DNA from 2 places in the Micromonospora sp. BQ32 genome. Region 1 is predicted to be linked to the other one. Evidence: riboswitches for the same ligand, from Rfam matches in the RefSeq annotation. Region 1 holds a riboswitch; the other holds the start of a gene.
The links. Region 1 has a riboswitch for S-adenosylmethionine ahead of AC5L30_RS12710 (aminotransferase class V-fold PLP-dependent enzyme). Riboswitches for the same ligand answer to the same signal wherever they lie in the genome.

Region 1 (4,233 bases):
TCGCACACGGTGCTCGGCAACCCACAACCGGTCTTCGCGCCGATCTCCGCGGTCGGCACCCTGGCCGCGTCGGTCGGCCAGCGGTTCCGTCGGACCGTGGAGTTGATCGTCGGGGTGGGCATCGGGGTGGCGATCGGCGACCTCCTGATCTACCTGCTCGGCACCGGGGCGTGGCAGCTCGGCCTGGTGGTCACGGTGGCGATCCTGCTCACCATCTTCGCCGGGGCGAGCGTGGCGATCGTCATCCAGGCGGCGGCCACGGCGGTCCTGATCGTGACGCTGAGCCCGTCGACCCAGAACCTGGAGATCCCCCGCTTCGTCGACGCGTTCCTCGGCGGTGGGATCGCGCTGCTGGTCACGGCGGTGTTGCTGCCACTGAACCCACTCCGAGTGATCAACCGTGCCGCCCGACCCGCGCTGGACCTGCTCGCCGCCCAGCTCGACGCCACCGCCGACGGGCTGCGCGACCGGGACCGCGCCACCATCCAGAGCGCACTGGAGAGGCTGCGCAACAACAAGGAGGAACTGGCCACGTTGGGCGAGGCGATCGAGGGGGCGAAGGAGACCGCCACCCTCTCCCCGGCCCGCTGGCACCGCCGCGACGAGCTGACCCACTACGCGGAGGCGGCCGACCCGATCGACCGGGCGATGCGCAACAGCGGCACGCTGATCCGCCGGTCCGTCACGCTGGTCGAGGACGAGGAACCGGTGCCCGATCCGATGCCGGACGCGATCGGCCACCTCGCCGAGTCGGTCCGGCTGCTCAAGCACGAGTTCGCCGCCGGCGAGGAGCCGGAGAAGGCCCGGGAACGGTCGCTGCGGGCGGTCAGCGAGGCCGGCCGGGCATACGGCGCCGGGGTCGGCTTCTCCGGCAGCGTGGTGATCGCCCAGATCCGCACCACCGCGAGCGACCTGCTGGTCGCCTCCGGGATCGAGCAGGAGGAGGCGAACCGGTGGATCCGCACCGCCTTCGGGGAGCAGGAGCGCCCGGTCGGTGAGCCCGCCGAGCCCGGCGAGACCCCGAAGCCACCTACCGCCCCGCCGGTCGGCTGAGCGCGGGTCACCGCCGGGCGGGCCTCAGCCCAGCTCGGCCAGCGCCGCGAGCAGCCGGTCCACCTGGGCGGCGGTGCTGCCCAGCCCGATGCTGGCGCGGAGCGCGGTGGGCGGCAGGTCCCGCCGGCCGGTACGCCCGGCCGCCTCGGTGAGCAGGCGCCGGGCCAGCGGGTGGGCACAGAACAACCCATCCCGTACGCCGATGTGGTGCTCGCCGGCCAGCCGCGCGGCCACCTCGGCGGAGTCCCGTCCGGCGACCACGAACGAGACGATGCCGACCCGGGGCGCGTCCGGGCCGAAGGTGCGCAGCTCGACGACGTGCGGCAGGGCGGCGAGGCCGGTCCGCAACCGGGCCAGCAGGTCCTGCTCGTGGGCAGCCACGGCAGTTTGGTCCGCCTCGTCGAGCGCCGCGCACACCGCCGCCAGCGCGACCGCGCCGAGCAGGTTCGGGGTGCCACCCTCGTGTCGGGCCGGGCCGGTCGCCCAGGTCACGTCGTGGGTGGCCGGCCCGACGTGGCTGGTGGCCCCACCACCGGCCAGGTACGGCGGGGCGGTGTCCAGCCAGTCCGCCCGGCCGATCAGCACGCCCGCGCCGAACGGCGCGTACAGCTTGTGGCCGGACACGGCCAGGTAGTCGACGTCGAGCGTGGGCAGGTCGACCGGGGCGTGCGGGGCCAGTTGCGCGGCGTCGAGCACGATCCGGGCACCGTGCCGGTGGGCCACCCGCGCCAGTTCGGCGACCGGCCACCGCTCGCCGGTCACATTGCTCGCACCGGTGACCGCGACCAGCACCGGCAGCGCCGGACTGCTGCCCCGGCGCAGCTCGGTGAGGGCGGCGGCGAGGTCGCGTACCGCCCCGTCGGGGTCGGTGGGCACCGGCAGCCGCACCGACCCGCGCGGCCAGGGCAGCAGGTTGGCATGGTGCTCGCCGGCGAACGTGACCACCGTGGTCCCGGCCGGCACGGCCCGCGCCAACAGGTTGAGCGCGTCCGTCGTGTTACGGGTGAAGATCACGTGATCGTCGGCGCGAGCGCCGAAGAAGTCGCCGATCGTCTGCCGGGCCTGCTCGTACGCCAGGGTGCAGCGTCGCGACAGCGCCCCCGCTCCGCGATGCACGCTGGCGTACCAGGGCAGCAGCTCAGCCACGGCGTCGGCGGCGGCCCGCGCGCACGGCGCAGTGGCCGCGTAGTCCAGGTTGATCTCGCCGGGCACGCCGAGGACGTCGAGCGGCGCGGACGGCGCCGACGGCACGGTGGGCAGGCTGGGCAGCGAGGGGACGAGAGTGACGGACACGCCGGAACCTCCCGGGTCAGGGACCCCGGGTGCGACATCGGGACGGGGTCCGCGCTTGCCCAGCACACCGATCGGGCTGGGCCCGGTCATCACCCGGGGCACCCCACCGCGAACTCGACGAGGGTTGCCGGCCAGCAAGCCGGGGCTTGACGCTGGCGCTCGTGACCTGCCGGCAGCATAGCGGCTACCGATGCGACCGAACCAGCCGGCGGCGGATGGCTACGCTGACCGCATGGCCGACACCCCGCCCGGTTCACCGCTGCCGTCGTCGCCCGCCGCCCCGCCTGTGCCCGCCGCCCCGCCCGTGGCCGAGACGCCCCGGATGCCGCTGCGGCGACTGGGCTGGCGGCGGTTCCTGGTACTGGCCGGGGTGGTGCTGTTCATCGCGGCGTGCGCGGTGTTCATGGTCTTCACGCTCGGCCAGTCGCTCGGTGTGCAGGCCCTGCTGATCGGGGTGGTCGCCGCCATCCTGCCGGTGCCGGTGCTGGTCGCCTGCTTCCTCTGGTTGGACCGGTACGAACCCGAGCCGCTGAAGTATCTGATCTTCTGCTTCGCCTGGGGGGCGTTCGTCTCCACCGCCGCCTCGCTCACGGTGAACGACTTCGCGGCCAACCGTTTCGCCGACTGGGGCCTGCCGTCGGCGCTCACCGGGGTGCTGGTGGCGCCGTTCATCGAAGAACTGACCAAGGCGCTGGGCCCGATCCTGCTGCTGGTGTTCCGCCGCCGCGAGTGGTCGGGGATCACCGACGGCCTGGTCTACTGCGGGCTCGCCGCGGTCGGCTTCGCGATGGTGGAGAACATCCTCTACCTGGGCGGGTTGGGGTACGCGTCCGGTGCCGACCGCTACGGCCCGGCGACCGGCATCCAGCAGGTCATCGCGATCTTCATCCTGCGGATCCTGCTGTTCGGGTTCGCCCATCCCCTTTTCACCGCGATGACCGGTGTGGGGCTGGGTATCGCCTCCCGGACGGCCGACCGGCGCATCCGGGTGCTCGCCCCGATCGCCGGCCTGCTGCTGGCGATGATGCTGCACGGCACGTGGAACCTGCTGCCCACGCTGACCCAGGCCACCGGCGAAGCCATGATCATGTTGTACGGCTTCCTGGGCCTCATGGTGCCGGTCTTCTTCGGCACGGTGGGGCTGGCGCTGTGGCTGCGTGCCTGGGAGGGCCGGCTCACCGAGCGGGCCCTGCCCGACTACGTACGCGCCGGCTGGCTCAGCCCGCCCGAGGTGGCCGCCCTGAGCAGTCTCGGCAGGCGGCACGCCGCCCGCAGTTGGGCGCGGCGAGTGGCTGGCGACGCCGGGGTGCGGGCGATGCGGGGATACCAGTCAGCCGCCACCCGGCTGGCCCTGCTGCGCGACGGGACGCTGCGCGGCCTGGACCGCAAGCCCGCCGACCAGGAGCGGACCGCCCGTGAGGAGCGGGAGTTGCTGGACGCGATCAGCTCGTACCGGTCGTTCTTCGTCGGTCGGGACCCGCAGGCCCCGGCGGGGGTCTGGGACGGCAGCCGCTACCACCTGCGCTTCCCGGACGGCACGGAGCGCCCGGTGGACGCGCCGGACGAGCCGGTGGTGCCGATCCCGGTGGTGCTGGCCCCCGCCCCGGCGGCGGTGGGGTACCCCCCACCCGGCTGGCCCGGCCCGCGACCGGCGCCGCCCTGGCCGCCGACCCACCCCTGACGGCTGGCGGTCGCCGCCTGGCGGTTCAGGTCATCAGCGAGGTGAGAAAGTCACCGAGGCCCTGGAACATCGCGACCAGCGCGGCCCCGATCGCCCGGAACATCTGCGCGGCGCCGTCCGGCCGAAAGGCCATGAAGTAGATCAGGAACGCGACACTGCCCCAGGTCAACAGCTTCTTCACGAATACCGGCATCGTCCCTCCCCAG
Region 2 (4,233 bases), on a different contig from region 1:
CGATCCAGTTGACGACGTGCGTCAGCGGGACGGTCAACGCCAGGTAGCAGAGCCCTGCCAGCAGCAGCGCCGACTCGTTGCCGGTGGTGGCCGCGTAGTCCTGCCCGATCCGGAACAGCTCCCGCTGGCTGGCCACCAGGCCGAGGAAGTAGACCAGGCTGGAGTCCTTGATCAGCGCGATGAGCTGGTTCACCCAGGCCGGCAGCACCCGCCGGATGCCCTGCGGGATGATCACCAACCGCATCGCGTCGGCCCAGGAGAAGCCGAGCGCCCGGGCGCCCTCCAACTGGGCGGCCTCCACCGACTGGATGCCCGAGCGGAAGATCTCCCCGATGTACGCGGCGGCGATGAGCGACAGCGCCAGGATGCCCAACGGGTACGGATCCGGCCCCCAGACCTGCATGCCCAGCGGGGCCAGCCCGACGCCGATCAGCAGGATCGTCGCGGCGGCCGGCAGCCCCCGGAACACGTCGGTGTAGACCCGCGCCGGCCAGCGCAACCAGCGGCTGCGGGAGATCCCGGCGACGGCCAGCAGCAGGCCCAGCACCGAGCCGAGCAGGGCGGCGGAGACCGCCAGGATCAGGGTGTTGGGCAACCCGACGGTCAGCATCTCGGGCAGCGCCTCGCGCATCGAGTCCCAGTCGAAGAAGGTTTCCCACAGGGTGCTCAACGGATCCATTGGTCGCTCCTCCTACCGCCCCGCTCGCTCGTCACCGGCTCAGGACGCGGCCGACGCGGACGCCGACGGGCCCGTCGGCGCAGCCGACACCGACGGCGTGGCCGACGTGGACGGGGCCGTCACCGTGCCGCTGCCCGGGGTGAAGTCCGCCGGGATCGGCCGGCCCGGGTAGTACTGCGCCTGCAAACGACTCCAGGTGCCATCGGCGATGACCTCGTCGAGGCCCTTGTTCAGCGCCTCGCGCAGCTTGTCGCTCCCCTTGGCCACGGCGTACGCCGTCGGTGCCGGGCTGAGCTGCTTGGCCGCCACGGTGATCTTGCCGTTGCTGTCGGTGGCCGACTTCTCGCCGATCTCCGCCGGGGCGATCCAGGCGTCGGCGGTGCCCGCCTTGAGCTGGTTGATCGCGCCGTTGTAGTCCGGCACCCGAACCGGGTTGAGCTGCTTGCCGGTGGCGTAGTCGTCCTGGACGGTGCCCTGCACCACCACGACCCGCTTGCCGGCCAGCTGGTCGAAGCTGGTGATCGGCGAGCCGGCCGGGACGTCCAGACCGAAGTAGCCGAAGTCGTAGCCGTTGCCGAAGTCGACTGTCTTCTTCCGGGCCTCGGTGATGGTGATCGAGGAGCTGCCCACGTCGAACTTGCGGTTGTTGACCTGGCTGAGCAGCGCGGAGAAGTCGGTGCCGACGAACTCGACGGTGAGGCCGAGCTTGCCGGCCACAGCGGTCAGCAGGTCGTTGTCGAAGCCGGTGAACTTGCCGTCCTTGAGGTACACGTTCGGCGGGGCGTCGGTCAGCGTGCCGGCGCGCAGCACGCCCGGCTGGGCCAGGCCGTACGGGTTGGCGGTGGCGTCGGACGAGCTGTCGTCGCCGCAGGCGGTGAGGGCGGTGGCGGCCAGGATCGTGGCCGCGCCCAGGGCGGCGGCGCGGGTCAGGGCAGGAAGGAATCGCACGGGTGTCTCCGAAGGGTGGTGTCTCGGCGCGCACGGGCGTGCGCCACCGACGGCGCGCCCGATGGGCGTACCGGTGGGGAGGAGTTCGGGAAGGGGGGTGCTAGAGCGTGATGCCGCGACGACAGGCGGCGCTGCACATTCGCATCATGTCCACGTGCCGTCGCCGGGTCAGTGCGGGCGAGGGTCGACCGGTGCGGGAGTCCGCGACGTCGGTCGGTGGGGCGGTGCTGAGGATGCGCATGGTTCTCCCGGGTCTGTGCTGACCTGGGTGCCAGGCCACGCTTGCACCGACGTCGTGCCGGTGCCTGGTCTTCACCCGGGGCACCCCACCGCGGAGGAGGGTTGCCGGCCAGCGAGCCGGGGCTTCGCGCTGGCGCTCATGACCTGGCCCGAGGCTAGCAGCACCAACGGGTGGGCCGTCCAGTCGTTATGACCACGCTCACCGTGCGCGACGGCTTGCGCAGGATCTCCCGGGTCACCGAGGCGATGGCGCCCTGTCCGAACGCCAGGTAGCGCAGGAAGTTGCGAACCGGGCCGCCCTCGGACCACTCGAAGTAGATGTGCGGACGCCGACGGCTGCGGTCCCGGATCTCCAGCAGCTGGGCGGCGAGCGCGGTGGGCACCGACGAGCTGGCCAGGCTGAGCACCGGGAAACGGCCGTCGACCACGCCGCCGCGGACCAGTAGTTCGGTTTCGAAGTCGGACGGGTCGGTGACCTTGACCTCGACGAAGATGACGTCGCTGTCGTCGGGGAAGTCGTTGTCCGCCATGGTCTGGGCCAGCTTGGCGCGGTACTCCGCCTCGTCACGTCGGTCGGGTTCGTGCGCGATGAGGCGGATCCGCCGTCCAGCCCGTTCGTCGATCATCCGGGCCGCGGCGGGGAGTATCCGCCCGATGGGCCGCCACCGTCCGTCGGTGCGCGGAACCCAACCGACGCCACGGCGGGTTTCGGGCCCAGGACAGGGGGGAAGCAGCGCCCCGGGCTGGAGGGGACGGCACCGGGGGAGGGGACAGGGCATGGTCGGCGGCCGTCGCTTCCGCCCGGGTGGCGGCTTCGGCCGCCAGCTCGACGAGTACGAGACGAGGGTCGGTGCGGCTCCGTCCGCGGAGTCGCCCGCAGCGTCCCACGGTGGCCTGGTGGACAGCGCGGTCTACATCCAAGGGCACCGGTTCGCCTCGCCGTCCGGCCTCGCCGAGACGTACCGCTGCCTCCAGGAGCAGGACGACGCGATGGCCTGGATCGGGTTGTACCGGCCCGACATCGGCCAGATCACCTCGTTGGCCCGGGAGTTTCGGCTGCACGACCTGGCGGTCGAGGACGCCATCAACGCCCACCAGCGGCCCAAGCTGGAGCGGTACGCGCACACCCTGTTCGTGGTGCTGCGCGCCGCCCGCTATGACGACCTCCGGGAGGAGGTCGAGTTCTCCGAGCTGCACCTGTTCATCGGGCCGGGCTTCGTGGTCACCGTCCGACACGGTGAGGCACCGGACCTGGCCGCGGTGCGGCGGCGGATGGAGACCGAGGCGCAGATGCTCGCCCGGGGCCCGGAAGCCGTCCTGTACGCGATCCTCGACCAGGTCGTCGACGGGTACGCGCCGGTGGTGGCCGGACTGGAGAACGACATCGACGAGATCGAGACCCAGGTGTTCGGCGGCGACCCGAACGCCAGCCGGCGCATCTACGGCCTCAGCCGCGAGGTCATCCAGTTCCAGCGGGCCGCCCGCCCCCTGCTCAGCGTCCTCGACGCGCTGGCCGACGGCGCCGGTGCCGCCAGTGCGGACGAGGAGTTGCGCCGCTACCTGCGCGACGTGACCGACCACCTGACCCAGGTGGTGGAGCGGGTGGACGGTTTCCGGCACCTGTTGCAGAACATCCTCACCGTCAACGCCACCCTCGTCTCGCAGCAGCAGAACGAGGAAATGCGCAGCCTCACCGCGGCCAGCTACAGCCAGAACGAGGAGCTGAAGAAGGTCTCCTCCTGGGCGGCGATCCTATTCGCTCCCACGCTCATCGGCACCGTGTACGGCATGAACTTCGTCCACATGCCGGAGCTGAACTGGCGCTTCGGCTACCTCTTCGCGCTGCTGTTGATGCTGCTGGTCTGCGGCACCCTCTACGTGATCTTCAAGCGGCGCGGCTGGCTCTGAGTCGCGCGGCCGGGAGTCACTCGATGCCGCGCAGGATGTGCCGTTCGTCCTCGACGTCGTCGTCGCCGGCACCGATCCGGCCGAGCAGTACGGCGGCCGCCCAGATCGTCAGTGGGGTGGCCGCCCCGGTCATCCCGCCGCCGGTCCGGTCGTCCCGGGTCTGGCTCCGCTCCGTGCGCGGTGGCCTGCGCTGAGCCTGCATGGGCCCTGCCTCTCCTCGTCGAAGCCGCCGTGGGCGGCGCGGGGTGACCCCGCGCCGCCGGGCGAACCGCTGCGAGCAGCCCACCACCGGTACGACAGCCACTCGAACCTTCCCACGCCCGGGCGCATCCGCACCGCTTGTTTTCGGGTTTCCGACTGTGACCCGCCAAACCGGACATTACGGATCGACGGTCAGGGCAGCGGGTGGGCGATGCCGCGCGCGTGGTCGGTGAGCGCCGCGCCGACCACGGTCGCGG

Region 2: it holds a riboswitch for S-adenosylmethionine, as region 1 does, so the genes downstream of both, AC5L30_RS07690 (ABC transporter substrate-binding protein) here and AC5L30_RS12710 (aminotransferase class V-fold PLP-dependent enzyme) in region 1, are expected to answer to the same signal.

The regions. Positions count from the first base shown of each region.
Region 1 covers NZ_JCADBI010000005.1:128,765-132,997, reverse strand. The annotation lists gene AC5L30_RS12715 (FUSC family protein) at 1-1,053, shown strand, start outside; gene AC5L30_RS12710 (aminotransferase class V-fold PLP-dependent enzyme) at 1,078-2,346, opposite strand; SAM riboswitch class IV at 2,393-2,513, opposite strand; partial or broken gene AC5L30_RS12705 (PrsW family intramembrane metalloprotease) at 2,537-4,046, shown strand; gene AC5L30_RS12700 (hypothetical protein) at 4,053-4,220, opposite strand.
Region 2 covers NZ_JCADBI010000003.1:151,597-155,829, forward strand. The annotation lists gene AC5L30_RS07685 (amino acid ABC transporter permease) at 1-679, opposite strand, end outside; gene AC5L30_RS07690 (ABC transporter substrate-binding protein) at 719-1,627, opposite strand; SAM riboswitch class IV at 1,901-2,012, opposite strand; gene AC5L30_RS07695 (hypothetical protein) at 2,023-2,493, opposite strand; gene corA (magnesium/cobalt transporter CorA) at 2,645-3,775, shown strand; gene AC5L30_RS07705 (hypothetical protein) at 3,792-3,977, opposite strand; gene AC5L30_RS07710 (2'-5' RNA ligase family protein) at 4,169-4,233, opposite strand, start outside.